Regions from separate parts of the Shinella sp. JR1-6 genome, predicted to be linked through region 1. Evidence: predicted binding sites of a transcription regulator. Region 1 holds the regulator's gene; the other holds the start of a gene.

The links. The regulator LexA, encoded in region 1, represses DNA repair genes until DNA is damaged. The targets are predictions, from matches to a motif close to TGTTCNNNNTGTGTTCNG.
Region 2: EXZ48_RS18725 (putative DNA modification/repair radical SAM protein) is a predicted target of LexA. The motif match lies at 12,287-12,304, and genes of this name have one in related genera.

The regions. Positions count from the first base shown of each region.
Region 1 is NZ_SHMI01000005.1:158,221-173,345, reverse strand. It holds gene EXZ48_RS10745 (helix-turn-helix domain-containing protein) at 54-1,115, opposite strand; gene EXZ48_RS10740 (helix-turn-helix domain-containing protein) at 1,428-2,003, shown strand; gene lexA (transcriptional repressor LexA) at 2,331-3,056, shown strand; gene EXZ48_RS10730 (ComEC/Rec2 family competence protein) at 3,050-5,506, opposite strand; gene gltA (citrate synthase) at 5,815-7,104, shown strand; gene lpxB (lipid-A-disaccharide synthase) at 7,136-8,314, opposite strand; gene EXZ48_RS10715 (LpxI family protein) at 8,311-9,189, opposite strand; gene lpxA (acyl-ACP--UDP-N-acetylglucosamine O-acyltransferase) at 9,195-10,004, opposite strand; gene fabZ (3-hydroxyacyl-ACP dehydratase FabZ) at 10,007-10,474, opposite strand; gene lpxD (UDP-3-O-(3-hydroxymyristoyl)glucosamine N-acyltransferase) at 10,467-11,534, opposite strand; gene bamA (outer membrane protein assembly factor BamA) at 11,584-13,914, opposite strand; gene rseP (RIP metalloprotease RseP) at 14,154-15,125, opposite strand, start outside.
Region 2 is NZ_SHMI01000010.1:134,540-149,664, forward strand. It holds gene EXZ48_RS18680 (ABC transporter permease) at 1-954, shown strand, start outside; gene EXZ48_RS18685 (AraC family transcriptional regulator) at 1,179-2,072, shown strand; gene EXZ48_RS18690 (TonB-dependent siderophore receptor) at 2,079-4,211, opposite strand; gene EXZ48_RS18695 (iron-siderophore ABC transporter substrate-binding protein) at 4,489-5,481, shown strand; gene EXZ48_RS18700 (iron ABC transporter permease) at 5,478-6,518, shown strand; gene EXZ48_RS18705 (iron chelate uptake ABC transporter family permease subunit) at 6,521-7,555, shown strand; gene EXZ48_RS18710 (ABC transporter ATP-binding protein) at 7,552-8,373, shown strand; gene EXZ48_RS18715 (DUF2218 domain-containing protein) at 8,370-9,434, shown strand; gene EXZ48_RS18720 (UdgX family uracil-DNA binding protein) at 9,597-11,054, opposite strand; gene EXZ48_RS18725 (putative DNA modification/repair radical SAM protein) at 11,054-12,283, opposite strand; gene EXZ48_RS18730 (NAD(P)/FAD-dependent oxidoreductase) at 12,419-13,621, opposite strand; gene EXZ48_RS18735 (D-glycerate dehydrogenase) at 13,644-14,606, opposite strand; gene EXZ48_RS18740 (creatininase family protein) at 14,824-15,125, shown strand, end outside.

The sequences.
Region 1 (15,125 bases):
TCCTCAAGGTAGTCGGCAAAACGGTATTCGGAGCCATTGTCGCAATAGAGCTTCTACGGCATGCCGAAGGCCGGATGCTGGCACATACGCTTGAATGCCTCGATCACATCGACGTTGCGCACGCCGCCGCGCTCGTTGAGAAAGACGAGTTCCCCGAAAACACGGTTCGTCGCCACATCGTGGAAGGCCAGAAACTTAGGGCTCGCGACCGTGCCGTTATTCCGGCGCACCATCACATTGATATGGTGCACGTCCATCACCACAATCTCCATGGGCTGGCGACCAGCTATCGTGCGACGGATGCGTGGCTTGTTGTCCTCGCTGGCTTTCCGGTCGAAGTTATGCCGATAGACGGCCTTAAACCGGGCTTCGGCCGACACGATGCTGTCGGGGATATTAAACAGCTTCGTGGCCTCGGTCTCATCGGTGACGACATAACCATATGCAGCGGTGAGGCGGCGCAGCTCGGCAGAAGCCATGAACCGGATCAGCTTGCGCGTGGTGCCTTTGACGATCAGCCCGCGAATGAACTGGACGATATCCTCGGCAATGGTTTCCTTGGCGATATCGTCAAAGGGAACCGTCTGCATCCACGCCCGGTTGATTAGGGCTTTCTTTTCGCCCTTGTCGCTCCGGACTTTCTGCGCAAGGCCCTGAAATCCCTCTGTTTCGAAAATCTTGATCCACTCATATAGGGTGGATTGGGTGAGCTTGCGTTTATGGCCGGTCCAGTCGAGCCGATAGGTACCGTGCAGCTTCTCGATTTCGGCCTTGCGTTCCGGGCTCCGGTACGGATGCTCCAGCGCCGGCGCGATGATGTCGTGTTTCCACGCGCGTTCCAGCCGAGCCATATCGTCACCGAGGCGGAAGCTTAAAACCGCTTTATCGGCTATTTGAAGGGTCTTTAAATGCTCTTGAAGATGGGGCGGAAGGCTGGAAACCCGTACCTGATACTGGATGCCGGAGCGACCGCCACGGCCGTGGAAGGTGCGGACTTCAAGGGCGTCGCCCCGCCATACCTGACCGCTTCTTGCCAATGAAAGTGCGCGGCGCGCTTTACGAAATGATATTCCTGCCACTTGGGCAAAGTCGTCTGCCGTAAGCCAGTTCGACATTTAGGCCGCCCGTCGTTCGATAGCTTTCAAGATCGTCTCCACGAGACGTTTGGCGTTCTCGCTACAAATGTCGCCGCTTAGTGACTGTTCAGCGGTCCTGCGAACAACGCCATTGGCTTTGCACCATGCATTGAAGGAGGAACCTTGAAGGATGAACTCTACGCGAACGTAGACCAGAAGCTCCTTCGAAGGAGTTTTGGATTTGGCTTTCATTTCAAGGCACACCTTGATAAAACTGCATTATGCAGACCGCATGTCCGCACAATGCAGATGTCATGCGGCTCCGTCCGCATTTTGTAGACGAGGGTGCCTGTGAGCGATGCGACAACGTTAAATGTGCCAGAGATTTTGGATCGGATGAAAGCGGCGTGTGGCATAAACACGGATGCCAATCTCGCTACTCATCTTGGAGTTTCAAACAAAACAGTTTCCTCATGGCGATCCAGAAATTCCTTGCCAATCGAGGCAGTCCTCCAGCTAACTGTAGAGACTGGCCGCAAGATCGATTTCTTTCTCTTCGGTGAAGATCGCACGCCTCTGTCGGGCGAAGATTTTGTTCAGCTTTTTAAGTTTGAAGATTTAACAATCAGAGATTTTGAGATCGCCGGAGAGGCCATAATCGCTGAATTGCTCGGTCAATTTGCGGCCGAGGAATTGGCGTTCATGAGCGAGAGCGAGGTAACCGAGGCTGGGAAAAGCTTAGGGGCGGCAATTCTGCGTACCCTTGCATTGGTTCGACATGAGCGGCGGTCGCTTCTTGACAGTGGTAAGATGGATGAAGCCGCATTCGATGAGTATGGTCGAAAGAGTTTCCGCAGTGATTTACCTCATTTCATAAGAGCAATTGAAAACCGGACGGAGCGCCGCAAAAAGCAGGGTCCGCAATAGGGTCCGCAATCCCACGTGGGGTGATCGGCCATGAAGGTTAAGGGCCGCAATAATCGTTGTATTTTCAATTAGTTATTATATCCGCTGGAATGGCCGTGTTTGGGGTTACCAATTGGCGCATTGGGAACCCCCACTTTCGCGGCAAAAGCCCTTTAAAAACAAGGCAGCGCCTGTTTTTGAATTCCAGATTATCTATGCGCGCTATTCCGGATTAGCTCGCGCGCCTCCACCAGTACTATTATTGTTTCAGCAGCCCCTTGCAGAACACATATGGAACAGATAGTGTCTGTTCTGGATTTGTTTCACTCGATTCTCGGTGGAGGAGCCATGCTCACGCGGAAACAACAGGAACTTCTCCTGTTCATTCATGAACGGATGAAGGAGTCCGGTATTCCTCCCTCCTTCGACGAGATGAAGGACGCGCTGGATCTCGCGTCGAAATCGGGCATCCACCGCCTCATCACGGCGCTGGAGGAACGCGGCTTCATCCGGCGCCTGCCGAACCGGGCCCGCGCGCTCGAGGTGATAAAGCTTCCCGAAGCCTATGCCCAGAGCCTGCAGCCGCGCCGCGGCTTTTCACCTGCCGTCATCGAGGGCAGTCGCGGCAAGCAGCCCCCCGCTCCCGTCGCCGCCCCGCCGCGGCGCACGCCCGTGGCCGAGGTTTCCTCATCCGTCTCCGTTCCTGTCATGGGCCGCATCGCTGCCGGCGTGCCGATCTCCGCCATCCAGAACAACACCCATGACATCACCGTTCCAGCCGAGATGATCGGCAACGGCGATCACTATGCGCTGGAGGTCAAGGGCGATTCGATGATCGAGGCCGGCATTCTCGATGGCGACACGGTGATCATCCGCACGGCGAGCAGCGCCAATCCCGGCGAAATCATCGTGGCGCTTGTCGACGACGAGGAAGCCACGCTGAAGCGCTTCCGCCGCAAGGGCGCGTCGATCGCGCTCGAAGCGGCAAACCCCGCCTACGAGACCCGCATCTTCGGGCCGGACCGGGTAAAAATCCAGGGCAAGCTGGTTGGCCTCATTCGCCGCTATCACTGATCGCCCTGCGGATCGAAACTGCCTGTGCGCCAGTCGTAGCTGCGGTGGCGGGCCCAGGGCCGGTCGAGACTTTCCACGGCTGGTGTGACCTGCGCAGCTGAAAAGATGTTGGATAGGCCTTCGGCGTCCGGGTGGATTTCGAGGGCGCCGGTTCGCCTCAGGTGACGCGCCGTCACCAGGCGCGCACCCGAGCGGCAAGCCTCGAGCCGCAGGGCCAGGGACACGACGACGAGGTCGGCAGCGTCGCAGGCCGTGCCCAGGAAGGCGACGTCGTCGAGGGTCACGATCCGCCAGCCGCTTGGCGAGACGGCGGCACAGAAGGCCTTTGCCTCGCAGACGAAGCCATTGCCGGCCCGGGCCTCCGCGAGCGCGGACGCCATGGCGTCCCTCGCCTTCTGCCGGTCGGCCGTGCGCCGGGGCTTGTTTCGGCTTTCTGCAGCACCCGTGGTGCTGACGGCTTCTTCAAGGGTCAAGCCGGCGCTTCTGCGGATCTCCGGTTTTACAAGTTCGCCGAGCCGAAGGGCGCGCCGCCACTGCGAATAGATGAAGTCTGGCGGTCTTGCCCGGTTTGTGGCGACGGTTTCGCCGCGAAGGATGGCAACGAGGCGGCCATCCTCGGACACCAGCGCTTCCGGCGTGGCACCTCCAGCCGGAAAGCAGGCGATGGCGAGGCCGATCCCGACAAGCAGCGTTCCCGCATGGCGCAGCCGCGTGCGCAGGATGCAGACAAGCCCGCCACCAAGGCCGATCAGCAGGAACGCAATCGAGGGAATGCGGCCGGTGACGATCTCGCCCTTCCAGCTCGCAACCCATGTCGACAGCGCGATCATCCACTCGATGCCCTTGCCCATGATCGCGAAGGGCACGCCATCGAGGCCGAAAGGCATGAGCAGTACGGCGATGAGGCCGAAGGGCATGACGATCGCGCTGATGACAGGCATGGCGAGCAAGTTGCCGGCAAGTCCATAGGCCGGGATGCGATGGAAATGGCCGATGGAATAGATCAGGGTCGAGAACCCGCCGATCAGCGAGGACAGGAGCAGCCCGCCGAAGAAGCGCCCCAGCGCACCACCGAACAGTTTCAGGCGCCCTCCCTCGCCCTCGCGGCGGACAGGACGTTCCCGCCAGGCCGCATAGCCGGCGACGAGCCCGAGCGTTGCGGCATAGGACATCTGGAAGCCCGGATTGGTGACGGCCGACGGTGTCACGGCAAGGATGACGATGGCCGAGAGTGCCACGTTGCGCAGGCTGATCGCCGCACGGCCGAACAGCACCGCCACCAGCATGATGCAGATCATGATCCACGAGCGCACGGCGGAGATCGCACCGCCCGAAACGAGGATATAGAGCGTCACCATGACGAGCGCGCCGGCGGCGGCAATCTTCTTGGCGGGATAGCGTTCGGAAAAGCCCGGGATCAGTGCCATCAGAACGCGGGCGCCGACGAGGAAAGTGCCAGCGGCGAGCACCATGTTGAGCCCGGAAATGGCCAGCACATGGGCAAGCCCCGCCTCTCGCAATGCCTCCACCGTTTCCGGGCTGATCGCCCGCTGCTCCGCCGTCACCAGGGCCGCGGCGATCGCGCCGGCATCGCCGCCAATCCGCCCGCGGATATGCTCGGTGAGGTTGTTGCGCCAGGTCGCGACCGTCTGTCGAATCCGACCCTCGACGCCCGGCTCGGCCACTGCAACCGCACGCGGGGCCTGATAGAAGTAGCCGACCGCGCCGGTGCCGGCGAAATAGGCGTCGAAGGCGAAGTCGTTGAGGCCGGAAAGCGCCGGGCCAGAGGGCGGCCCGAGCCGTGCCCGTCCGGTTATCCCACCGCCGATCGGGATCGGCGCATGCCGACTGCGGGCGAGGAGCGTCACCACGCCGGGCGGGCGTTTGAGCACCGGGTCGCGTGTCGTATCGAGCGCGATGCGGTAGCGGATCGCACCCCGTTCGTCACTCTCGCGCGCCAGCACCCGCCCGCTGACATCGGTGGTAACGGGCGCATCAAGCACGACCGTATCGAGCCGCGCGCTTTCGAGCGCCGCCAGCAGCATGCCGACCGGAACGAAGAGTATCGCCCCGGCGGCGAGCGCAGTCCAATCCTCCCGATGTCTGAAGCGCCAGGCGGGCCAGAACGCGAAGGCAGCGAAAAGCAGCAGTGCTGGAAGCGATGGATCAGTAACGGCGGAAAACCACAGGGCCGCTCCAGCACCAAGGAAGACCGGCACGAACAGGAAGAAATGGCCATGTGCCCGTTCCTGCGCGAAGGCGGCGCGCCACGTCTGCGGCGTCTCGGAAGCACTCCTCAAGCGCCCCGCCGCTGTCAGAAGCACCACGACCCTGCCCCTGCGGGCCGGCGGATCGCGTGCCGGGACCGGCAGAGGAGCATCGTCAGGCGCCGCCCGCCAGGCATGCGCCTCGGGCACCTCCCGCCGTTCTGCGACCTTGCCCTTCTCCATGATCCCGGCCCCACCCGTTCACACCGCCATTGTGCAACCGAATGATGGAAACTTCAATCAGCAGTGGCCGTCACAAGTGCTAAGCAAGACAGAAAGGATGCCACCTCCGCATTTCGCGAAACACGCGTAAAAGTTGCTTGAAACTTGCTGGAAAGGGTAGATATTGCGTTGCCGGAAAGCCTATTTTCGCAATGCACAATTTGCCTTTCGTCTCGCTTGGCAGGCAGGTGCAAATGGGCTAGCAAAACGAGCATGTTCATGGTTCCGGCACAACTTCGTGCCGCCATTGGAAACAACGGAGGATCGTTATGACAGGAACAAGCGCGGGTGTATCGGTCGGTGGCAAAGCGGTTGAGCTGCCGACGCGATCCGGTACGATCGGCCCCGATGTGATCGACATCGGCACGCTGTACAAGAACACCGGCACCTTCACCTACGATCCCGGCTTCACCTCCACCGCATCCTGCGAATCGAAGATCACCTATATCGACGGCGACGAAGGCGTTCTGCTGCATCGCGGCTATCCGATCGAACAGTTGGCCGAACACGGCGATTTCCTTGAAGTCTGCTACCTTCTGCTGTACGGCGAACTGCCGACCAAGTCCCAGAAGGACGATTTCGATTACCGCGTCACGCACCACACCATGGTGCACGAGCAGATGAGCCGATTCTTCACCGGCTTCCGTCGCGACGCCCACCCGATGGCCGTCATGTGCGGCTGTGTCGGCGCGCTCTCGGCCTTCTATCACGACTCGACCGACATCACCGATCCGCACCAGCGCATGGTCGCCTCGCTGCGCATGATCGCCAAAATGCCGACGATCGCCGCGATGGCCTACAAGTACCACATCGGCCAGCCCTTCGTTTACCCGAAGAACGACCTCGACTACGCCTCGAACTTCCTGCGCATGTGTTTTGCCGTGCCCTGCGAAGACTATGTGGTCAACCCGGTGCTCTCGCGCGCCATGGACCGCATTTTCATCCTGCATGCCGACCACGAGCAGAACGCCTCCACCTCGACGGTTCGTCTCGCCGGTTCCTCCGGCGCCAACCCGTTCGCCTGCATCGCGGCCGGCATCGCCTGCCTCTGGGGCCCGGCCCATGGCGGCGCCAACGAAGCCGCGCTCAACATGCTCGCGGAAATCGGCTCGGTCGAGCGTATCCCGGAATATGTCGCCAAGGCCAAGGACAAGAACGACCCGTTCCGCCTGATGGGCTTTGGCCACCGCGTCTACAAGAACTACGACCCGCGCGCCCGCATCATGCAGAAGACGACGCACGAGGTTCTCGGCGAACTCGGCATCAAGGACGATCCGATGCTGGAAGTCGCCATGGAGCTGGAGCGCATCGCGCTGACGGACGACTACTTCATCGAGAAGAAGCTCTACCCGAACATCGACTTCTACTCCGGCATCACGCTGAAGGCGCTCGGTTTCCCCACCACCATGTTCACGGTGCTGTTCGCGCTCGCCCGCACGGTCGGCTGGATCGCCCAGTGGAACGAGATGATCGAGGATCCGGAGCAGCGCATCGGCCGCCCGCGCCAGCTCTATATCGGTGCCCCGAAGCGGGACTACGTACCGGTCTCCAAGCGCTGATTTCAGCGGAGCCATCCATGAAAAAGCCCGGTCAGTTTCGACCGGGCTTTTTTGTTGCAAGAAGGTCCAGGATGACCGCCGCGCCAGTTTCGCCGGGCGGGCGCTGTGTCTGCATGCGCGCGTGTACCAGGTCATAGCCTTCCAGCATGGCGCTGCGCTGGGCCGTATCGGTCGAAAGCCGCTCGACCCAGCGGGTCAGACTGCCGGGGCGCACCATGTCGTTCAGATATTCCGGCACGACGGCGTAGTCGGCAATGATGTTGGGGATCGCCGCCGTCCAGATCTTCACCTTGCCGAGGAAGAGGTTGGCGAGCCAGTCGAAACGATAGGTCGAGACGACAGGCACGCGCGCGAGCGCCAGTTCGAGGATGACGGTGCCGGAGGCCGCGATCGCCGCATCGGCTTCGATGAAGGCCTGCCACTTCTCCGCGGTCGAAACGGTGATCTGCGGCTGCACCGGCCAGTCCGCCGTCAGTTTCCGCACCAGCGCCTCCTGCCGCGGCACGGTCGGCAGAAGGAAGCGCGTGCCGGGGTTGCGCCCGATAATTTCCTGCACCGCTTCGCCAAAGACCGGCAGCAGACGGGTGATTTCCGTGCCGCGTGAACCGGGAAGCAGCAGGCACGCGTGCTCGCCCGGCGCGCGTTCGCCACGGGCAAGCCGTGCGGCACGAACCTGCTGGATGTCGGGATCGCTGACCAGCCGGTGACCGACATAGGTGGTCGCAGGGCCGCCGAGCCGCTCCATCACGGAAGGCTCGAACGGCAGAAGCGCGAGGACATGGTCGACATAGGCGCGCATGCGCGGTGCGCGCTCTTGCTTCCAGGCCCAGACACTCGGGCAGACATAATTCACGACCGGCAGGTCCGGCAGCGCCTTGCGCACGCGGCGCGCCACGCGATGGGTGAAGTCCGGGCTGTCGATGATGAGAAGCACATCCGGCCGTGCGGCGACCAACGCATCGGCCGTCTGGCGAATGCGGCGGATAAGCGACGGCAGCCGCTTCAACACCTGCGAAATGCCCATGATGGAGAGTTCGGAGAAATCGAACAGGGATTTGAGACCTTGCCGCTCCAGCGCTTCGCCACCGACCCCGACCAGCGTCACCGGACCGGCATACATGGCCCGTAGCGCCGCGATCAGATCGCCACCGAGAAGATCACCGGAAACCTCGCCGGCAATGACGCCGATTTTCAGAGGGCTTTCCGTCATCGCCGTGCCTCCGCCCTCTCGGGTATGATGCCCGTCACGAACAGACCGTGCGCATCTGCTTCGGCAACAAGTGCCGCACGTTCCAGCACAAGCGAGCGCCCTGCCTCCACGGCGATCCCGGCAAGGCCGGCGGCGCGGGCGCGGCGCAACGTTTCCATGCCGATGGACGGCAGGTCGGCGCGCAAGTCCTGCTCGGGCTTGCACAGTTTGACAAGAACGCCCTTGCGGCGCGTGGAGATGCGTCCGGCGGCACGCAGGCTTGCCACGCGCTCCAGCATCGCATCCGTACCCTCCGCGCCCTCGAGCGCCACCACGCGCCCGCCAAGCGCGACGGCGCCCTGCCCCACATCGAGACGACCGAGCGCCAGCGCCGCGGCGGCCGCGGCGGCAATGTCGGCTTCGGCGGCCGCATCCGGCGTGACGGTGCCGAGCGGGCCTTCGCTGCCGAGCAAATCAGGCACGATTTCGTGCGCGCCGACGACCCGCACCCCCTCCGCTTCGATCAACCGGATGACCATCTTCAGCACCGCATCATCCCCCCCCTTCAGCAGGGTTCGGATGATGGACGGGACGGCGGCGAGCGCTTTCAACGGCGCATGGATGTCACGCCATTCCGGTCGACGGCGGACGGAACCCGACAGCACGGCGCGGCCGATGCCCTTCGCCCGAAAGGCGGCGCCAATACCGGCATAGTTGCCAATGGAAATGACCTGATGGTCAAAGCCGGTCCAGTCCGGGCTGGATTCGTCGCGAAGCGCCAGGACAAAGGGATCCTCGCCACGGGCGCGGGCCGCATCCGCGACATAGCGCGGCAGCAGGCCGCCGCCGGCGATGATGGCCAGCCGGTCGCGCACGAGGGGCCGGCTGTCCGCCACGCCGCTCAGCCCTTGCCGCGGTTCGGGGAAGACAGCGCGCGGTCGCTTTCTACAGCGATGAAATCGAGGATGTGCATGACAGGCACGCTATCGGCATAGTCCGCACGGATCGCCGCCGCATTGGCGCGGATCGACCCCTCGCCCTCGAAAATCTGCTTGAAGGCGCGGCGAACCTCATGGATCGTCGCTTTCTCCATACCGGAGCGGCTCATGCCGACGACGTTGAGGCCGCCGAGGATGCCCGGGTTGCCGTTCAGCATGCCATAGGGGATCACGTCATAGGCAACCGCCGAAAGCCCCCCGATGAAGGCCTGCCGGCCGATACGGGTGAACTGGTGCACCGCCGAACCGCCACCCAGGATCACCCGGTCCTCAACGGTCACGTGGCCGGCGAGCATGACATTGTTCGACAGGATGATGTGATCGCCGAGCTGACAATCATGCGCGACATGCGAATTGGCAAGGAACAGGTTGTGGTTCCCGACGACGGTCTTGCCACCGCCTTCCGTCGTGCCGGTGTTCATTGTCACACCTTCACGGATGACGCACATCTCGCCGACCGAGAGGGTCGTCTCGGCGCCGTCGTGATTCACGCTCTGCGGATCGCCACCTATAACGGCATTGGCGAAGATGCGCGTGCCGCGGCCGATATGCGTGCGCCCCGTCACCACCACATGCGTCAGAAGTTCGACACCATCGCCGAGAGCGACCTTGGGCCCCACATGGCAAAAGGGTCCCACGACGACGTTCTCACCGATGACCGCTCCGTCCTCGATGACGGAGAGCGGGTGGATCTTCGCGCTGGCGGCAATCATGATCAGGCGTCTTCCTTCTTGACGATCATCGCGCCGATATCAGCTTCCGCGACGAGTTGCCCATCAACTTTTGCATCGCAGTGAAACTTCCAGATATTGCCGCGCTGCTTCTGCTTGACGACATGGAACTCGACGCGATCGCCGGGCACGACCGGCTTGCGGAAGCGGGCATTGTCGATCGTCATGAAGTAGACGAGGTTGGAGCCCGAGCGCGTCTTGCGGGCACAGATCGCACCGGCGGTCTGTGCCATGCCCTCGATGAGCAGCACGCCCGGCATGATCGGGTGATCGGGAAAATGGCCCATGAACTGCGGCTCGTTGACCGTAACATTCTTGATGCCGACAGCAGAATCGTCGCCATCGATGTCGACGATCTTGTCGACGAGCAGGAACGGATAACGATGAGGAAGCAGCGTCAGGATCTCACGCAGATCAGCCACGCCGAGCGTTGCCTTGGTTTCTTCACTCATCGTTGCCCCCCTTTTTCTGGACTCGAGTGCTGGAACGCATGGCGATCTCCGCCATGTCGCGCAGGAAATCGCGCATCGGGCGCGCGGGAATGCCGCCGTATTTCTCGCCGGCTGGAATATCGGCGACGACACCGCTCATGGCAGCAATCTGCACGCCGTCGCCAATGGTAATATGACCGTTGATGCCGGCTGCGCCGCCGATCATCACGCCGTCACCGATGCGCGTGCTACCGGCGATGCCCACGCCACTGACGATGCCGCAATGCCGGCCGATGCGTACGTTGTGGCCAACCTGGACCTGGTTGTCGATCTTGGTCCCCTCGCCGATGACGGTATCGTCCATCGTGCCGCGGTCGATCGTCGTGTTCGCGCCGATCTCCACATGGTCCTGGATGATCACGCGGCCGATCTGAACGATCTTGATCATGCCGGGCTTGAGACCGGGAGCATAACCGAAACCGTCCTGGCCAATGCGCGCGCCGGGGTGAATGATGACATTGTTGCCGATCAGCGCACACTGGATCGTAACGCCCGCGGCGATCGTGCAGTCGCGGCCGATGCGCACGCCTGCACCGATGATCGCCCCCGGCCCGATGCGGCTGCCCTCGCCGATCTCCGCGTCCCTGCCGATCACGGCCATCGGTTCCACGGACACATTGTCCTCAAGCCGCGCTTGCGGATCGACATAGGCGCCCTGTGCAACGCCGACGGGCGCCGAGGTCATCGCTTCCGGGCGCATGGCCGAAGGGTGCAGGATTTCGCCGGCGCGGGCAAAGGCGGTGTGCGGACGGGCTGAAATCAGCACCGCGGTCTTTGGGGGAACGAGCGATACGAGAGCGCGGTCGCACAGGATCGCGCTCGCCTCGCAGGTCTCGAGCTCGGCGCGGAACTTGCGGGAAAGAATGTAACAGAGATCGCCTTCTTTCGCCCGATTGACGGGCGAAACGTTGCGCACGACGCGATCGGCCTGCGCAGGATCGGCGAGTTCCGCCCCAAGCCTTGTGGCAAGGTCACCCAGACGAATGCCGTCATGGGGCGGAAAGAACCAGTTATGCTCCATAGGCATGACTCCAGAACGTCCGTCTTCTCGCAGTTCTGGACTGCTTACCTCAGAACTGGGTCGCGATGCCGAACTTGAAGCGCTGCACCTCGTCGAAGGATTCCTTCTTGACCGGAACCGCGTAGTCGACACGCAGCGGGCCGAACGGCGAAGCCCAGATGATCGAGGCACCGACGGAAGCGCGCAGGCTCATGTCGTCACCACGGACCCTGTCGGCCGCAACGGTCTTGACGTCATTGCCGTAAAGCGTGCCGGCATCAACGAAGACAGCGCCGCGGAAGCCCGAGTCACGGGAGATGAACGGCAGCGGGAAGGAGGCTTCTGCGGACGCCGTGAAGTAGGTCGTTCCGCCGAGCGCATCGCCCGTCGAGGTTGCACGCGGGCCAATGCCGCTCGATTCGAAGCCGCGCAGGTCGTTCGCCGACAGCGTGAACTGGTCGAAGACCTTCACGTCGTTGCGGCCCCACATATGGCCACCGCTGACCGCGATGGAGCCGATGACATCGGCGTCTTCGAGCAGCGTGTGGAAGTAACGAGCCTTACCCGAGATCTTGTAGAAATCCGAATCGCCACCGAGACCGGCAAATTCCTGCGTGATCTGGGCGAAGATACCGTCGCGCGGCAGTGTGCGATCGTCGATCGTGTCGTAGGTCAGGCTGTGCGAGACCGAAGAACGAACCCATGGACCGTTGACCACGACATGCTGATACGGCGACGACAGCTCATCGAGGTCGCCCGACTTGTAGTCGAGCTTGGTGTAGTTGTAGCGCAGCGACGTCGACAGGTCTTCCGTGATCGGAGCCGTCACACGCAGGGTAAAGCCCTGCGTATCGACGCTGTAGTAATCTTCGCTGTCGTCCTCGTTCTTGAAGACGTCGAAGCCGGCCGCAAGGCGATAACCGAGGAAGTAGGGCTCGGTGAACGACAGGTTGTAGTCACGCGAATTCTCGCCGCCACCGGCAGCCACGCGGATATACTGGCCGCGGCCGAGGAAGTTCTTTTCCTCAATCGAAGCTTCCAGCTTGAAGCCGCCCTTGTTGCCCGTCTCGTAACCGGCGCCGATACCGAACGAGCCGGTCGACTGGTCCTGAACGTCGACGACGAGCACAACGCGGTCAGCCGAGCTGCCCGGCGCCGTGGTGATGTTGACGGTCGAGAAGTAGCCGAGCGCCTCAAGACGGCGCTTGGCGCGCGTAATGACTTCCTGGTTGAAGGCATCGCCTTCACCGATATCGAACTCGCGGCGGATGACGTAGTCACGCGTACGGGTGTTGCCGCGGATCTCGATGCGCTCGACATAGGCGCGCTCGCCCTGGTCGACGAGGTAATCGACGGCGATCGTGCCATTGCCGAGGTCGCGGTTGCCGCGCGGGGTCACGCGGGCAAACGGATAACCGTTGGCCGCGACGCGCTTGGAAATCTCGGACATCGTGTCCTGCACGTCGCGGGCGCGATAGGTCTTGCCCGGGCGCGATTCGACGAGGCCCTTCAGCTCTTCGCCATCGATGCCGTCAACGGTCGATTCAACGTTGATTTCACCGAAGTCGTAGCGCTGGCCTTCCTCGACCGTGAAGGTCACGACATATTCGTTGGAGGCTTCATCGAGAACGGCTTCCGACGAAACGACGCGGAAGTCGGCATAACCGTTGTTGAAGTAGAACTGGCGCAGCGCCTCTTCGTCGGCGCGCAGCTTGTCTTCGCTGTAAACGTCCTTGCGGGTCAGGAACGACAGGAAGTTCGACTTCTTGGTGACGACGACCGCCTGCAGGCGGCTGTTGCTGTAGGCCTGGTTGCCAACGAAATTGATCTGCGAGATCTTCGTGCGGTCACCTTCGTCGACGACGAAAGCAACGTTCACGCGGCCGTTGCCGAGCGGATAGACCTGCGTCGTGACGGTGGCGTCGGAACGGCCGATCGAAGCGTAGGCATCACGGATGGCCTGCTTGTCGGCCTCGATGGCGGTTTCGCTGTACGGGCCGAGCGACTGCGAACGCAGAACCGGCGCGAGCTTCTCGTCCTTGATCTTGCGGTTGCCGTTGATGACGACCTGGTTGATCAGCTGGTTTTCATCGACGGTGACGACGAGCGTGCTGCCGGAAACCGAAACCTTCACATCCGAGAAATAGCCGGTCGCAAAAAGGCGGCGCACGGAGGCGTCGATATCGGCATTGGAGAAATTCTTGCCGGGCGTGATGGTGATGTTCGCCTTGACCGTATCGGCGCTCACGCGGCTGGCGCCACGCACCTGGATGCTGCGGATAACGGCCGCTTCCGCGACGGAGGCGGAGACAAGCGTGGCAAAAGAGCCGCCCGTGACAACCATACTGGCCGACAATGCAACGGCCGACACGGCGTTCAAAAAGTTTGAACCAGCTTTCATCTTCACTACTTACCTTCGTTTCAACGTCCCGGAGGCGCGTACGCCCGATTCCGGTCACGTTTGCCGTTTTAACCGCTTTTGCCATACAAGCAAGCGCACGCGTTAATTTCTGTTTACTTCAATTCCAACCGTGGCCCGAAGGTCACTACATCCGTTTCATTACGGTAAACAGAGCGTTAGCACGACTGCCTCAGCGAAAGCGGCTCCCCTTTTGATTCCTGCCGGAAGACCGGCAAACCTTAGCCAAGAAGCATGGAAATGTCGTTCCAGGTCGCAAAGACCATCAGCATCAACACCAGCGCCATGCCGATGCGAAATGCGATCTCCTGCGCCCCGGGCCCGACTGGCCTGCCCCGGATAGCCTCCACCGCATAGAACATCAGATGGCCGCCATCAAGTACCGGAACCGGCATCAGGTTCAAAAGTCCAATGGAAACAGACAGAACCGCGGCAAGCTGAAGCAGGGCGGCAACACCGAGCGTCGCCATCTGGCCTGAAGCCTGCGCCACGCGGATAGGTCCACCGAGCTGATCGGCCTTCATGCGCCCCATGACGAGGTTGGAGAGATAGTCGAACGTGCCCGTCACGATGTGCCAGCTTTGCAGCACGCCCTGCCCCACGGCCTCGACCGGGCCGTATTCGACGACACGGAAATTGCCGCTTTCCTGATTGGTCACGATGCCGATCAGGCCAAGCTCGATCTTGTTGCCGAACTGGTCGGTGATCTCGGTACGCTTGGGCACCATGGGCAGGTCGAGATCCTGGCCATCGCGGCGTACCGTCACCTTGATCGTCAGTTCCGGACGCACGCTGACATAGCGGCGCACGTCGTCGAAGGTCGCCACCGGATTGCCGTCGAGCGCGACAAGCAGGTCGCCCGGGCGCACGCCGGCCTCCTGGGCGGCGCTGTCCGGCCGGACTTCGGCCACGATCGGATCGGCGATCTGCCGGCCATAGATGGAGAACATCACGGCGAAAATGGCGATGGCAAGAATGAAATTGGCGATGGGGCCGGCGGCGACCGTGACGGCCCTCTTCCAGAGCGCAGCGCCGAGGAAGGTGCGCTTGCGCACATCATCCGGCAGTGCGGCGACGGCATTGTAATCCGGAATGGACGCCGGGTCGTCATCGCCGAGGAATTTTACATAGCCGCCGAGCGGAATGGCGGAGAGCTTCCAGCGTGTGCCGTGACGATCGGTGAAACCGAGAAG
Region 2 (15,125 bases), on a different contig from region 1:
ATCCGCACGCTCGACGCCATGACCGGCGATATCGGGGTCGTCCGTGATACCGAGGGCAAACTCGCTTCCTCCCGCGAGATCGTCGTCCCCGTCGATATGGAGCTTGAAGCGGAGGAGCCAGCCCGCACACTGGCACTGCGCGGCATGGATGCGGCCGGCCCGTCGATCCGCGATGGCATCGCACTGTCGGCCGGACACGTCTTCAAACCCGGCACGCGCGAAATCGTCGTCGGAGATCGCCTCGCCGAGGAATTCGGCCTCGATGTAGGCGACACGGTTCGCCTCGGCGCCGTCGACTGGACGGTTGCCGGTCGCTTTTCCGCCCATGGCAGCGCCTTCGAGTCCGAAATCTGGGCCGACCTCGATGCGGTGCGCGCCGCCTTCGACCGGCAGGGCGAAGTGCAGAGCCTGAAACTTCGCCTTACCGGGCCCGATGCGCTCGAGCGTCTGCGGAGGAGCCTCGTCACGATCACGCAGACACCGCTCGTCACGCTTTCCGAAGCCGATCTCTACGCAGCGCAATCCGGGCGCACCGCAAGCCTCATCCGCCTGTTCGGCTGGCCGCTGGCGTTGCTGATGGCGGTCGGCGCCACGGCAGGCGCCCTCAACACGATGATGAGCTCCGTTTCCGACCGCACCGTCGAGATCGCCACCGTCCGCGCGCTCGGCTTCAGCCGTCTCTCGGCCTTTTTCGGCACCTGGGTCGAGGCCGTGGTGCTCGCAAGCGCCGGTGTCCTTCTCGGCCTTTTTGCCTCATGGCTTGTCTTCCATGGATGGCAGGCGAGCACGCTTGGCGCGAACAATACACGGATGGCCTTCCAGCTCACCATCACGCCGGATATCCTTGCGATATCCGGCCTGCTTGGCCTCGCCATCGGCATCGTCGGTGGCGCACTGCCCGCCATCGCCGCCACGCGGCTGCCGATGACGGAGGCCCTGCGCGCGCGCGGCTAGGTCTGTTCCTGTTGGCAGGAAGGGTCTCGGATCTCGAAGCAGCGGGAGCTTCTGCTTCAAGATCCGAGATTCGCCCGCGACTTGCCCTGAGGAAAAAACATGATATTTTTAATCATATTTTTGTGCGATTGCTGCACGCACAGGAGCGGTTGCCATCGCGTACCGCTTGGCCTTAAACGCATGCAGACATGCGAGGACTGCTCGATCATGGGTGGCTTTGAACGGTGAACTACCAGCATGCAATGACCTGCCACACGGAAGGCATCAAGGTGCTTGCCCCGGTAAAATGGCGCAGCCTCGACGGGCTGGTCGGCGTCTTCTGGGATGCGGAGGGCCATTCCGGCGCGCGCGGCTATTACCTTTCACCCGATCCACGCATCGTGATCTTCTTCAACGACGTGTCGCCGCACATCAAGATGACCAACCGTGACGGCGGCATGCTCGCGCATTCGCGCCCGATGACCCGCGCGGTCTATGTGCCGGCCGGCGTTCCGCTCTGGACGAGTTTCACCTCCGCCCATCGCTTTTCCCATCTCGATCTGCACCTCCACAAGGACCGCATGCTACGGTTCCTGTCGCCAACGGTCGGCACGTCGGCCGCGCTTGCGACGCTCCGCCGCCCTGTGGAGATCCAGGACGTCGGCGCGATCGAGACGCTGGCAAGCCTCCTCGTCGACGAAGTGTCGGGCCCGACGAAACACGCGCTCTACGCTGAAAGTCTGGTCGGCACGATCGTCAGTGGCCTGCTGGATATCCAGGATTTCCCCAGCGAGCCGCAGAACGGCCGGCTGACCCAGGCGCAGATGAACCGGCTCGTCACCCGCATCAATGCCCAAAGCGACGGCCGCTTGACCGTCGCCGAGATGGCCAAGACGGCCGGCCTTTCCGAAAGCTGGTTCGCCACCGTCTTCAAGCAGACGACCGGCAAGACACCACTGCAGTGGCAGCTCGGCAAACGCATCGACCTTGCGCAGAAGCTGCTGGTCGAAAGCGAGCTGACGATCGCCGATATCGCCGCCCAGCTCGGCTTTTCCGACCAGGCACACCTTACCAAGGCATTCCGGCAGGTCGCCGGTGATACACCCGCCGCCTGGCGGCGGGTGCAGCAGGTCCGCTAGCCTCTCTCACCACGTCTGGCGCAGCGTCGCCGAGATCGAGCGGCCCGGATTGTAGAAATCTGCGCCGAAGCCACCGTAATCGATATGCTTGCGGTCGAAGAGATTGGAGACATTGACTTCGAAGGACGTGTTCTCGAACACCTTGTAGCTGAAGGCCGCATCGACGACGAAATTGCCGCCCGTCTTCACCGTGTTTTCGTCGTTGAAGTAGTAGGAGCCGGTATAGCGGCCACCGAGGCCGAAGGTCATGTCGCCGCGCTTGCCGTCGCCCTCGAGCATGTAGTTGACCCAGAGCGATGCCGTGTGCTTGGGCACATGGTAGGGTCGGTTGCCCTCATTGCCGGCCGCGCCGTTCTCAACGATCTCGGCATCGAGATAGGAATAACCGGCCGTCAGGCTCCAGTTCGGCGTCAATTCCGCCTTGGCCTCCAGGTCGAAACCGCGCACGCGCACCTCGCCGATCGTCTCCTGGAGGTTCGTGGCAGGATTGGTGCGCGTGATGTTGTTCTTCGTCAGATCGTAGATCGAGGCCGTGATCAGCGCCGGGAAGGCGTCCGGTTGGTATTTCACACCAAGTTCGATCTGTTCGCCACGCTCCGGCTCGACGCCGATGGAGGGCGCTGCAACCGACTCGGCATAACTGACAAAAGGCGCAATCTCATCGGTGACGCGATAGGTGAGGCCGACGCGGTTCGTCAACTCGCTGAAGTCCCCCTCGCTCTTGGCGCCCGTCAGCTTGTTCACCTCGCTAAGGTCGAGCCAGTCGTTGCGAAGGCCGGCCGTGACGATAAACTTATCCCAGAAGGCCAGTTCCTGCTGAATATAGAGCGCCTTGCCCGTCTGGTCGCTGCGCGTGCTGGCGATCAGCGGCAGGTTGGTGGGCCGGCCCGTATAGATCGGGTTCGTCCAGTCTATGCCGGGCGCCGGTCCCCACCAGGTATCGTTGTTGCCCTTCATGTCGTTGTATTCGGCGCCGACCAGAGTGCGGCTGTCCATGGCATCGAAATTCGCCTCGTATTGCAGATGCGCGTCGATGATGAACTGCCGGTTCGAGGCCTCGTTGCCGAAGAAGGCGCGCGAGGCGGTCGTGGAGCCGTCCGTCGGCGTTGCGGAAATATAGGCGTAGCCGAAATCGGTGTCGGATTTGCTGTAGCGCGCATTCGCGCCGAAGGTCAGGCCCGAGCCGAAATCGTGGTCGAACATGACGCTGACCGTATCGCGGTTCGTGCCGCGGAAATTGTAGTCCGGCTCGCCGAAGAAGCGGCTGCCGTCGAAATCGGTGCCGACCGGATGGCCGCCGCTGCCGGGCACGCCGTCCTTGTTCAGGTGATCGTAGACGATGGTAAGGCTGGTGGCGTCCGTCGGCCGCCAGGTGAGGCCGCCCATGAAGAATTTTTCATCATCGCGCGAATGGTCGTACTCCGCATCGGCATCGCGCAGCTTGCCGGTAAAACGATAGGAGAGCGTGTCGTCGGCCGTCAGATTGTCGCCGAAGTCGAAGCCGACCTCCTTGCGGTCGAACGAGCCGCCCGTGACATAGGCCTCGCCGAATTTCTCGCTGCGCGGGCGCTTCGTCACATAGTTGACGGCACCACCGGGATCGGAGACGCCGAACGTCGTGGAGTTCGCGCCCTTCAGCACCTCGACACGCTCGAAGGCATAGGCTTCTTCCCGCACACCGCCGAAGGGACGGCCGAGGATCAGCCCGTCGCGGTAGGTCGTGGCATCGAAACCACGGATCTTGAAGAAGTCGTAGCGGTCATCCGAACCATAAAAATCCGTGGTGACACCTGCCGTATATTGCAGGATCTCCTCGACGGTCTCGGCGCCGCGCTGCTGGATTTCCTTGGCCGTGATGACGGAGACCGTTGCCGGCGTGTTCAGGATCTCCGTCGCCATGCGCCCGCCGGCGGTCGTCTTCTTCGCGACGATCGACCGGGCATCGTTGTCGCCGCCCGTCGCAGAACCATCGCCTTCGACGGTGATGGTCTCAAGCACCGTCGTGGAGCCGGCATCCGCCTGCTGGGCGCGCGAGGCGGACGGCACAAGGGCGACAAGCGCGGTGCAGCCGAGCAGAACCGCAGTCCACAAACGGGTAAGAGGCTGTCTCGTATCGGCGCCGGTCGTCTTGATGTCCATCATCGTGTTCCAGAAATTGAAGTTGCGCTCGCCGGCGCAGGGCAGAACCTGCCGAACGCCAGCCGGAACAGGCCAAAACCCCCTCAGGCCGATGCGGCTGCCCCTTAAAGGGGCCATAACTTGAGACACATTGTCCAGTATTGTAGATTTCCATGGTTTTGTAGGAAACCCCGGAAACTTCGCCGCCCTGCCCCAACAAGCCGCCCCTTCGCCTTGACGCCGCCCGATGAACCTGAAACGGAAACTCCACTTTTAACCACCCTGGAGGGTTTCGCCCATGTCGCGGCTTTTCCGCTTCCCGCTGGTTCTTGTTGCCCTCTGCCTCTGGATCACGCCAACCGCATGGGCCGCGGACGAAACCGCCTATCCCATCGTCATCGAGCACGCCTTCGGAACGACGACAATCACGAAGAAGCCGGCGCGCGTGGCGACCGTCGCCTGGGCGAACCATGAAGTGCCGCTGGCGCTCGGCATCGTGCCCGTGGGCTTTGCCGCCGCCAATTTCGGCGACGACGATGGCGATGGTCTCCTGCCCTGGGTGGCGGAAAGGCTGACGGAACTCGGCGGCGAAAAGCCCGTCCTGTTCGACGAGGGCGACGGTATCGATTTCGAGGCGGTCGCGGCGACGAAACCGGATGTCATCCTCGCCGCCTATTCCGGCCTCAGCCAGGCGGACTACGAGACGCTGAGCCAGATCGCCCCCGTCATCGCCTACCCGCAATCCGCCTGGTCAACCGACTGGCGCGAGACGATCCGGCTCAACAGCGCCGGGCTCGGCATGGCAAAGGACGGCGAAGCGCTGATCGCACGCATCGAGAAGGAAATCGCCGGCACGGTCGCCGGCTATCCGGTCCTCAAGGGCAAATCGGCGATCTTCGTCACCCATCTCGACGCGACCGACCTCAGCATGGTGAACTTCTATACCGCCAACGACACGCGCATCAAATTCTTCCGCGACCTCGGCCTCGCCTCTCCCAAAAGCGTGCTGGACGCAACGAAGCCCGGACAATTCGCCGCCAGCGTCAGCGCCGAACAGGTCGACGCCTTCGACGATGTCGATATCGTCGTCAGCTATGGCGGCACGCCGCTGCTCGACGCCGTGAAGGCCGATCTCCTGCTCTCGCGCATGCCCGCCGTCAGCAAGGACGCGCTCGTCATGCTCGGCCGCGACCCGGTCGGCACGGCCGCCAATCCGACGCCGCTGTCGATCTCCTGGGTGCTGAAGGACTATGTCGCGCTTCTTGCGGAAGCGGCCGGGAAAACGAAATGACATCGCACGCCGCCACGGCACGAAATCCGGCGCCGGCCGGACGCCTCAAGCGCCTGCGCGGGCTCTGGCTTTTGCTGGCCGCCGCTACGCTGGTCGTGCTGGTGGCGCTGTCGGTGGCGATCGGCACGCGGAATGTCGGTCTTGGCGACATCCTTTCCGCGCTTGGCGGCAGGGTCGAGACGATCGGTGAGGCGGCTGTGGCGATGCGCATTCCCCGCACGCTGCTGGCGCTGCTCGCCGGCGCCGCGCTCGGCCTTGCCGGCGCGGTCATGCAGGGCGTGACGCGCAATCCCCTCGCCGATCCCGGCATTCTCGGCGTCAACATGGGGGCATCGCTCGCCGTCGTCGTCGGCGTCGCCTGGTTCGGTATCGAAACCGCCTTTGCCTATATCGTCACCGCCATCCTCGGCGCGGGGGCGGCGGCGATCTTCGTCTATGTCATCGGCTCGCTCGGGCGGGGCGGGGCGACGCCGCTGAAGCTGGCGCTCGCCGGGGCCGCCACGTCCGTCGCCTTCTCCTCGCTGGTCATCGCCGTCGTCCTGCCGCGCGCCGACATTGCCGGCGGCGTGCGCGCCTGGCAGATCGGCGGCGTCGGCGGGGCGACCTTCGAACGCATCCTTCCCGTCCTGCCTTTCCTTGCCGCCGGCTTCGCCATCAGCCTCCTCTCCGCCCGCAAGCTCAACGCCCTCGCGCTTGGCGACGAGCTTGCCGCCGGCCTCGGCGAACATGTCGCGACCACCCGCGCCGTCGCCGCCTTCGGCGCGATCCTGCTCGCAGGCGCGACGACGGCTGTCTGCGGCCCGATCGGCTTTCTCGGCCTCATCGTACCGCATCTCGTTCGCCTCCTGACCGGCAGCGACCATCGCTGGCTGCTGCCCTTTTCCGCCCTCGGCGGCGCCTGCCTGCTGATCGCCGCCGATATTGTCGGGCGCATCGTGGCAAGGCCGGCCGAACTGGACGTCGGCATCGTGACGGCGCTGATCGGCGCGCCCTTCTTCATCTGGATCGTCCGCCGCCAGCGGGTGCGGGATCTTTGACCATGCTCGCCCCCCTCGTCGATTCCATTGCGAAAAACCGCCATCGCCGCGCCCGCCGGCGCCACTGCGTCATCGGCTTCCTCCTCGCGCTCGTCACCGCGACCTTCCTGCTGACCCTGCTGCTCGGCCAGTCCTTCACCCCACCGCAGGACATTTTCCGCGCGCTGATGGGCGAGGATGTGCCTGATGTCGCCTTCACTGTCGGCCAGCTCCGGCTGCCGCGCGCCATGCTCGCGATCCTCGCCGGCCTCAGTTTCGGCCTCGGCGGCGTCGCCTTCCAGATCATGCTGCGCAATCCGCTGGCGAGCCCCGACATTATCGGCATCAGCTGGGGGGCGAGCGCCGCCGCGGTCTTCGCCATCGTCGTGCTCGGGCTTTCGGGGCCGATCGTCTCGATCCTCGCCGTTATCGCCGGGCTTGGCGTGGCGCTCGTCGTCTACGCGCTCTCCTTTCGCAACGGCGTCGCGGGCACGCGGCTCATCCTCGTCGGCATCGGCGTTTCGGCCATGCTGGAGAGCGTCATCGCCTACATCCTCTCCACCGCCCCCGCCTGGACCCTGCAAGAGGCGCTGCGCTGGCTCACGGGCAGCGTCAACGGCGCACAGCTCGGCCAGAGCCTGCCGCTCGTCGTCGCGCTCGCCGTCTTCGGCGGCCTGCTGCTTTCCCGCGCCCGCGACCTCGAAGCCCTGCGGCTTGGCGACGACACCGCGGCCGCGCTCGGCGTCCGGGTCGGCCAGACCCGCGTGCTGGTCATCATCGCGGCCGTCGGCATGATCGCCAGCGCCACCGCCATTTCGGGGCCGATCGCCTTCGTCGCCTTCCTCGCGGGGCCGATTGCCGCCCGCATCGTCGGCAACAACGGCTCGCTGCTCGTCCCAGCGGCACTGACAGGCGCGGCGCTGGTATTGGTCGGCGATTATTGTGGCCAGTTCCTGCTGCCGAGCCGCTATCCCGTCGGCGTCGTCACCGGGGCGCTCGGTGCGCCCTACCTGATTTTCCTGATCGTGCGCGTCAACCGGTCCGGAGGCTCCCTATGAAACCGCACACCCTCCTCGCCACCGGCCTTTCCGCCGGGTACGGCGAAACACGCATCCTCGACGGGCTCGACCTTGCCGTGCCGCCCGGGAGGATCACCGTCATTGTCGGGGCGAACGCCTGCGGCAAGTCCACGCTGCTGCGCACCCTCTCGCGCCTGCTGCCGGCCCAAAGAGGGCAGGTGTTGCTGGACGGCAAGTCGATCCATCGCATTCCCTCAAGAGATCTTGCCCGCACGCTCGGCCTCCTGCCCCAATCGCCCATCGCGCCCGAGGGCATCACCGTCGCCGACCTTGTCAGCCGCGGCCGCCATCCGCATCAGGGGGTCTTTTCCCGCTGGACGCGCGAAGACGACGTAGCGGTCGCCGCCGCCCTTGCGGCGACGAAGACCGACGACCTTGCGGAACGGCCGATCGACGAACTCTCGGGCGGTCAGCGCCAGCGTGTCTGGATCGCCATGGCGCTTGCCCAGCAGACGGACCTCCTGCTGCTCGACGAGCCCACCACCTTCCTCGACATCAGCCACCAGATCGAGGTGCTGGACCTCCTGACCGACCTCAACCAGACGCGCGGCACCACCATCGTGATGGTGCTGCACGACCTGAACCTTGCCGCCCGCTACGCCGACCACCTCGTCGCGATGGCGAACGGCCGGCTGCACATCGCCGGCCCGCCGGAGACCGTTCTGACAGAGGACCATGTGCGACAGGTCTTTGGCCTCGAAAGCCGCATCATCACCGACCCGACCTCCGGTCGGCCGACCATGTTGCCGATCGGCCGCCATCGCATGATTTCCCCCGTAATCAAGGAGCCCGCATGAACGCCCTCCCGCAATTCAAGCTCACCGGTGTCGCGCTGCCGAAGGATGCGCTGAAAATGCTCGATGAGGTCTGCGAGCACTTCGTCGAGCACGCCGAGGTGCGGCGCACGGAAAATGCCGCAACGCTGACGAGCGAGATCGGCACAGCCGATATGCGTCTCGACGGCGGACGGCTCCTCATCGATCTCGCCTGCCCGAGCGACGAGACGCTTCAGATGAGCCGCACGGTCATCGCCGAGCACCTCTTCTATTTCGCCGGCGAGGACCCGCTGGAACTCACCTGGTCCGAACCGGCGACGCGTTCGCGGCTCGCCAATCTTCATGAAGTGACCGTCGTCTCGGCCGAGGACGTGACGCCGCACATGCGGCGCGTCATCTTTGCTTGCACAGACGTGAAGCCTTTCATCGGCGAGGGCATGCATGTGCGCCTGCTGGTGCCGCCGAAAGGCCGGACGCCGGTCTGGCCGGGGCTGCGCGATGACGGCCGCATTGCCTGGCCGGAGGGCGAGGATGCGCTGCTCGTGCGCGTCTACACGATCCGCGCCGTCAACGCCGAGCGCGGCGAACTCTCGGTCGACTTCCTGCAGCATCCCCTGCCTGGCGTTGCGACACCCGGCGCGGATTTCGCCCGGGATGCGCAGCCGGGGGACAGGCTCGCCCTGCTCGGCCCCGGCGGCGGCGACCTTCCGCAGGCCGAAACCATCTTCCTTGCCGGGGACGAAAGCGCCTTGCCCGCCATCGCCCGCATCGCCGCCGAAGCGCCCGAAGGCACGAGGATGCAGGCGATCATAGAGGTGGCGGATGCGGCGGAAGAGCAGCCGCTGCCGACCACCGGAACGCTCGACATACGCTGGCTGCACCGCGCCAGCTACCCGGCGGGCAACAAGAACATGCTCGCGCAGACGGTGATAGAGGCACTTGCTGCCGTGGATGAAGAAGCCTTCGTCTGGGTCGCCTGCGAGCGGGAGGATGTCCGGCTTGTCCGCGCATTCCTCAAGGGCCGCGGGCACGATCGCACGCGCACCTATGCCGCCTGGTACTGGGAGCGCGACAACGCCTGACGGAACGGCACCTTTCCCCATCCAAAGACGGCTTCTCCGGGTCGCAACCGGTTGAGATCCCGGCTGGCATGAGGCAACCCATAAATTGCCGGGCAGGGAACGACTTTTATCGAGAAGGCGGCGCAACGCCGCCTGAAGCCAAACGCCGCACCACCGGTTCCTTCAGCAAAGGGAATGCGCCCGCTCGATCATAGCCCGGATGGCACGCAGATCCTCAACGAAGAGGGCATGCTGCCTCAACCGTTCCGCGCCGTCCGGAAGGCGCAGCAGATGGGATGGGTGGATTGTGGGGTAGAGCAACCGCGCGCCTTCCATGGCGATCGGCTTGCCGCGAACTTCACTGAGCGGGCGGCGCTCTCCGCTCAGCGCATGGAGGGCGGTCGCGCCGAGCGTGACGACAAGGCTCGGCTGGACAGCATCGATCTCCTTGGCAAGCCACCACCGGCAGTGCTCGATCTCGCCCCTGTCCGGTCGCTGGTGAAGACGGCGCTTGCCACGAGGGACATATTTGAAGTGCTTTACCGCATTCGTCAGATAGAGACTGTCGCGGGCGATGCCCGCCTCGTGCAGCGCGGCGTCCAAGACCCTGCCTGCCGGGCCGACAAAAGGACGGCCAGCAAGATCCTCCTGATCACCCGGTTGCTCCCCGACCATCATGATCCGTGCACCCTGTGGCCCCTCGCCAAATACGGTTTGCGTGGCGGCGCAATGCAGCGGGCACCGCGTGCACCGTCCTGCCTCTTCGCGCAGCGCATCAAGCGTGCCCGGGCTTTCCAGCCTGACCTGCGGCAATGTCGGGGCGGCATCCTGGAGACGATGGTGAAAGAGCGGCGGATCGCTGGCGGCGCGTTCGGCCATGGCGCGCACATTCGCCTCGGCATGGGCGATGAGGCCTGGAATCAGCGCCGCCTCCGGCAGGTTGCGCCAGTACTTCTTCGGCATCTCCGTCTGCATGGCCTTCACCTTGAGCCGGGCCGGATTGAAGATGCTCGCATAGTAGGTGCACCAGAGGTCATCCGTCGGGTCGTCATGGCCGGGATTTTCACAAGGGCGCGGATCGAAGGCCAGGGTCTCGCCATCCCAGCGCGCCGACCCGCGCGGGGTGGCGATCATCCAGTCCATATCGGCAAAGCGTCGACGGAAGAAAGGCGCCGTGCGGGCAACCACGAAATGCGACGGCTCGAACCAGGCGACGAACCGGCGGCGGCCCACCGCTTCTCCGAAAACCTCCTTGAAGCGTACGAAGGCCGTCATCTTGTGGCTATCGCGATGAACATTTCTGGCAAGCAGCCGTGCCCGGGCAACATCCTCGTCCGCCGGCAGCGCGAGAAGGTTCCTGTCGGATTGCAGGCGCCAGAGCAGCCTGTAGAGGAGATGGAAACGGCCGGGTTCGGTATGGCAGACGACCGCCTCGGCCAACTCCAGAAAACCGGCGGGAACGGTGAGCGCCCGCGCCCGAGGCAAGGCTTTCGGCAGGTTCTGCCCCGCCGCAAAGAGCTCGTTCTCCCCCGACGTCCGCCATTCCACCTCCCGCGGTGCAACACCGGCGGCAGCGAGTGCGCGGGCCGCATCCCGCCATTCGGCAAAGTCACCGCGGCCGAGAAGGAAGACCCTGTGCATCAGAGCAGCGAAAGCTGTACCGGCCTGGGTGCGAAGAACGCCTTCAGGTCGGCCCGGTCGGCAAGGCGGCGGGGCGTCCAACCGTCCGTTTCGATGAAGGCACGTACCTTGCGCAGCGAAACGCCGAGCCTTGCCAGGTCCTCCAGCCGCAGACGGCGGAGGCGGCGGCTGGAAAGAATGGCCTCCACGGTCTTCGTGCCGAAGCCAGGCACGCGCAGCAGCCGTTCCCGCTCGGCCCGGTTGACATCCACTGGAAACGCATCGCGATTGGCGAGAGCCCAGGCGAGCTTCGGGTCCATGTCGAGATCGAGCATGCCGCCGGTTGATGCCGTGATTTCGTCGACGCCGAAACCGTAGAAGCGATAGAGCCAGTCGGCCTGGTAGAGCCGGTGTTCACGAACCAGCGGCGGCTTGATCAGCGGAAGCGCACGGGAGGCGTCAGGGATGGGGCTGAAGGCGGAATAGTAGACACGCTTCAGTCCGTAGCTGCCATAGAGCCGGGCGCTGGTTTTCAGGATGGTTGCATCATCCGCACCGTCGGCCCCGACGATCATCTGCGTGCTCTGCCCACCCGGCACGAAGCGCTTGCGTCGTTTCGACTGTAAGGTCGGCTCATCCGCCGCTTCGATCTTGCGGCGCAGGTCGCCCATCGCACGGCGAATTCCCTCCGGGCGCTTCTGCGGTGCGAAGCGGCCGATGCCGGCATCCGTCGGAAGCTCGATGTTGAGCGACAGGCGATCGGCGTAAAGCCCCGCCTGCTCGATCAGTTCCGGCGCGGCATCGGGGATGGATTTCAAATGGATGTAGCCGCCAAATCCATGCACCGTTCGCAGCTCCCGCGCCACGCGCACCATCTCTCCCATTGTGTGATCGGGCGAGCGGATGATGCCCGACGACAGGAACAGCCCTTCGATATAGTTGCGGCGGTAGAACTCCAGCGTCAGCCAGACCACCTCTTCTGGCGTGAACCGGGCTCGTTCCACATTGCTGGACGAGCGGTTGATGCAATAGGCGCAATCGAAGATGCAGAAGTTGGTGAGAAGAATCTTGAGAAGCGAAATGCATCGGCCGTCGGGAGCATAGGCATGGCAAATTCCGGCTCCCTCCGTCGAGCCGAGCCCGCCGCTTTCCATGGAGTCCCGCTTCACCGTTCCACTCGAAGCGCACGAGGCATCGTATTTGGCGGCATCCGAGAGGATCGCTAAGCGCTGCTTCATCGATTTCTTCATGAATGTTCACTATATGTTCTTTTGCGCACCGTCAAGCAACCGGCCCAGACGGCGCGCGCATGAATGCATCAGAACGCCGTACGGCCTGCACCACCGCGCCAGACAGACCGCACGGTGGAACACGGCTTGAACCCGTCATATCAGGGTTTTCAAATCGAAACCCGTATCGGCCACCTGCTCCGGCAAGGGTGAACGCCCGGCCTCGATCAAGCGCTTGCCCACCATATAGCTGCGCGGCTCGTTCATCGCATCGACGGCAAGCAGCACGCCCTCGCGAAAATACCAGTGCGAACGTGCCTTCTCGTTCGCTCCCGATCGCACCACAACCCGGTCAAATGTCGTGTTCAGGCCGGCGATCTGCAGCTTCACGTCATACTGGTCGGACCAGAACCAGGGCTTCGGCACATAATCCATCGCCGCACCCAGCATATTGGCCGCGACGGCTTCAGCCTGGTCGATGGCGTTCTGCACACTCTCCAGCCGGATCATGTCACCGCGATAGGGCAGGCGCGCGCAATCACCGGCCGCCCAGATGGCGGGATCTCCTGTCCTGCCATGCGCATCGACGATAACACCGCCATCGCAGGCGAGACCCGCCGCCGCCGCGAGCCCGTCATTGGCCGTCACGCCGATGCCGGCGATGACGAAGTCCACCTCCCGGCGTGAGCCATCCGCCAACACCACCGAGATCGCCTCCCCGCGTTCCAGCCCAGCCAGGCCGGTGCCCTCGAGGATTTCGACACCGTTGCCGGCATGAAGGCTCCGGAAATAATCGGAGGTTTCCGGCGCGGCGACGCGCTGGAGAATACGGGGCGCCGCCTCAATGAGTGTCACCTTGAGGCCGAGCCTGGCCGCCACCGCCGCGGCCTCCAGCCCGATATAGCCGCCCCCGACGACCAGCACCCGTCGCCCCTCGCGGAACTCCGGGGCCATACGATCGACATCGGCCAGATTGCGCACCACATAGACGCCGGACAGGTCGCCACCGAGCGCGGCCGGTAGCGAACGCGGCGTCGCGCCGGTCGTCAGCGCCAGCTGGTCATAAGATACGCGGTCGTCATCGAGACGGATCTGCCGCGCGGCGCGGTCGATCGCGACGATCCTTTCACCGAGCCGCAGGGCAATGTCGTTGTCCGCGTAGAACCGCTCGGGCCGCAGGTGCAGCTGCTCCAGCGTCATTTCCTTCATCAGGTATTTCTTGGAGAGTGGCGGGCGCTGGTAGGGCAGCGTGTCTTCTTCACCGATGAGCGTGATGCGCCCGCCAAAACCAAGGACCCGCAGTTTGGCCGCCAGCGACGACCCGGCCTGTCCTGCTCCCAGGATCGCTATGTGGTTCATGTCGTCCTCCCCTCGCTCCTGCTCACGCGACCCGGTTTTCCGGCGCATCGCCGCGGAAAAAGGCCTCCAGATTGTCGAGCGCCGTCATGCCCATCGCCGCGCGTGCCGCCTGCGTCGCCGAACCGAGATGGGGCAGCAGAACGACGTCGTCACGCTCGCGGAGGGCGGCCGGCACGGCGGGCTCGAATTCATAGACATCGAGCGCCGCCCCGGCGATCTGCCGGCATTCGAGCGCGCGGATCAGGGCCACCTCGTCCACCACCTCGCCGCGCGAGACGTTGACGAGATGCGCCTCAGGCCGCATCAAAGCGAAGGCACGCTCGTCGATCAGGTGGCGCGTCTCGCTGCCACCCGGCACGGTCAGAACGACAAAATCGGCGCGTTGCAGCAGATCGTCCAGGGGCACCTGTGTCGCGTCCATGCCGGACACGGTCTTCGGCGAGCGGTTGTGGAACAGCACCCGCATGCCGAAACCGGCAGCGGCGCGGCGGGCGACCTCCTGCCCGATACGCCCCATGCCGACAATGCCGATCGTGCTACCGGAAACATCCCGGCCGAGAAGCTGTACGGGATGCCAGCCCTTCCATGCCCCGGACCGCACCAGCCGCTCCCCCTCGCCCGCACGGCGCGCGGTCATCAAGAGGAGCAGCATCGCAAGGTCGGCTGTCGGGCCGGTGACGGCCCCCGGCGTGTTGGTGACGGCAATGCCTGCGCGCGCCGCTGCCGCAAGGTCGATATGGCTGACCCCGGCGCCAAAATTGGCAAGGATGCGGCAGCGCGGCAATGCCCCATCGGCAAACACCGCCGGCGAGAAGACATCGCCGAGAGAAGGCAGGATCGCGTCGTGATCGCGGAGCGCGGCGGAAAGCTCTGCCGCCGTCGTGGCGCCGGCGTCCTTGCGGATCGTCAGGTCGAAGAGGGCGCCGGCCCGCTCGTGCACGGCGGCCGGCAAGGGACGGGTGATCAGCAGGCGCGGTCGTTTCATAAATCCCTCCCAGACTGCATTCCAACCACCCTCCCGGCGGCAGAAAGCCACGAATAAACATGATGATAATCAAAAGCTTACCGTAACATCTGGAAAGAACATACCAAATAGTTTGACCATTTGCTATGAGTTTGTTTATCTAACCTCGGAGGAAGAGGAGGAGCAAGATGGAACTTCTGTCATCAACGGGTATCCGTAACGGCATGGAGGCTTCCCGATGAAGCGCTTCTGGGCCGACTATTCCAGCCGTGATTTCGCAGCGCTCGATCGGGGACGCCTCATCGCCGTCCTGCCCATCGGAGCCATCGAGCAGCACGGACCGCACCTGCCGATGTCCGTCGACAGCTGTACCGTCGACGGGGTGGTGCGCCGCCTCGCAAAAGCCCTGCCGGAGGATAGTCCAGTGCTGTTCCTGCCCACGCAGGCCGTCTGCAAGAGCGACGAGCATATCGACTATCCCGGCACGCTCACCCTTTCGGCCGAAACGCTGGTCCGCGTGCTGACCGAAATCGGCGCCAG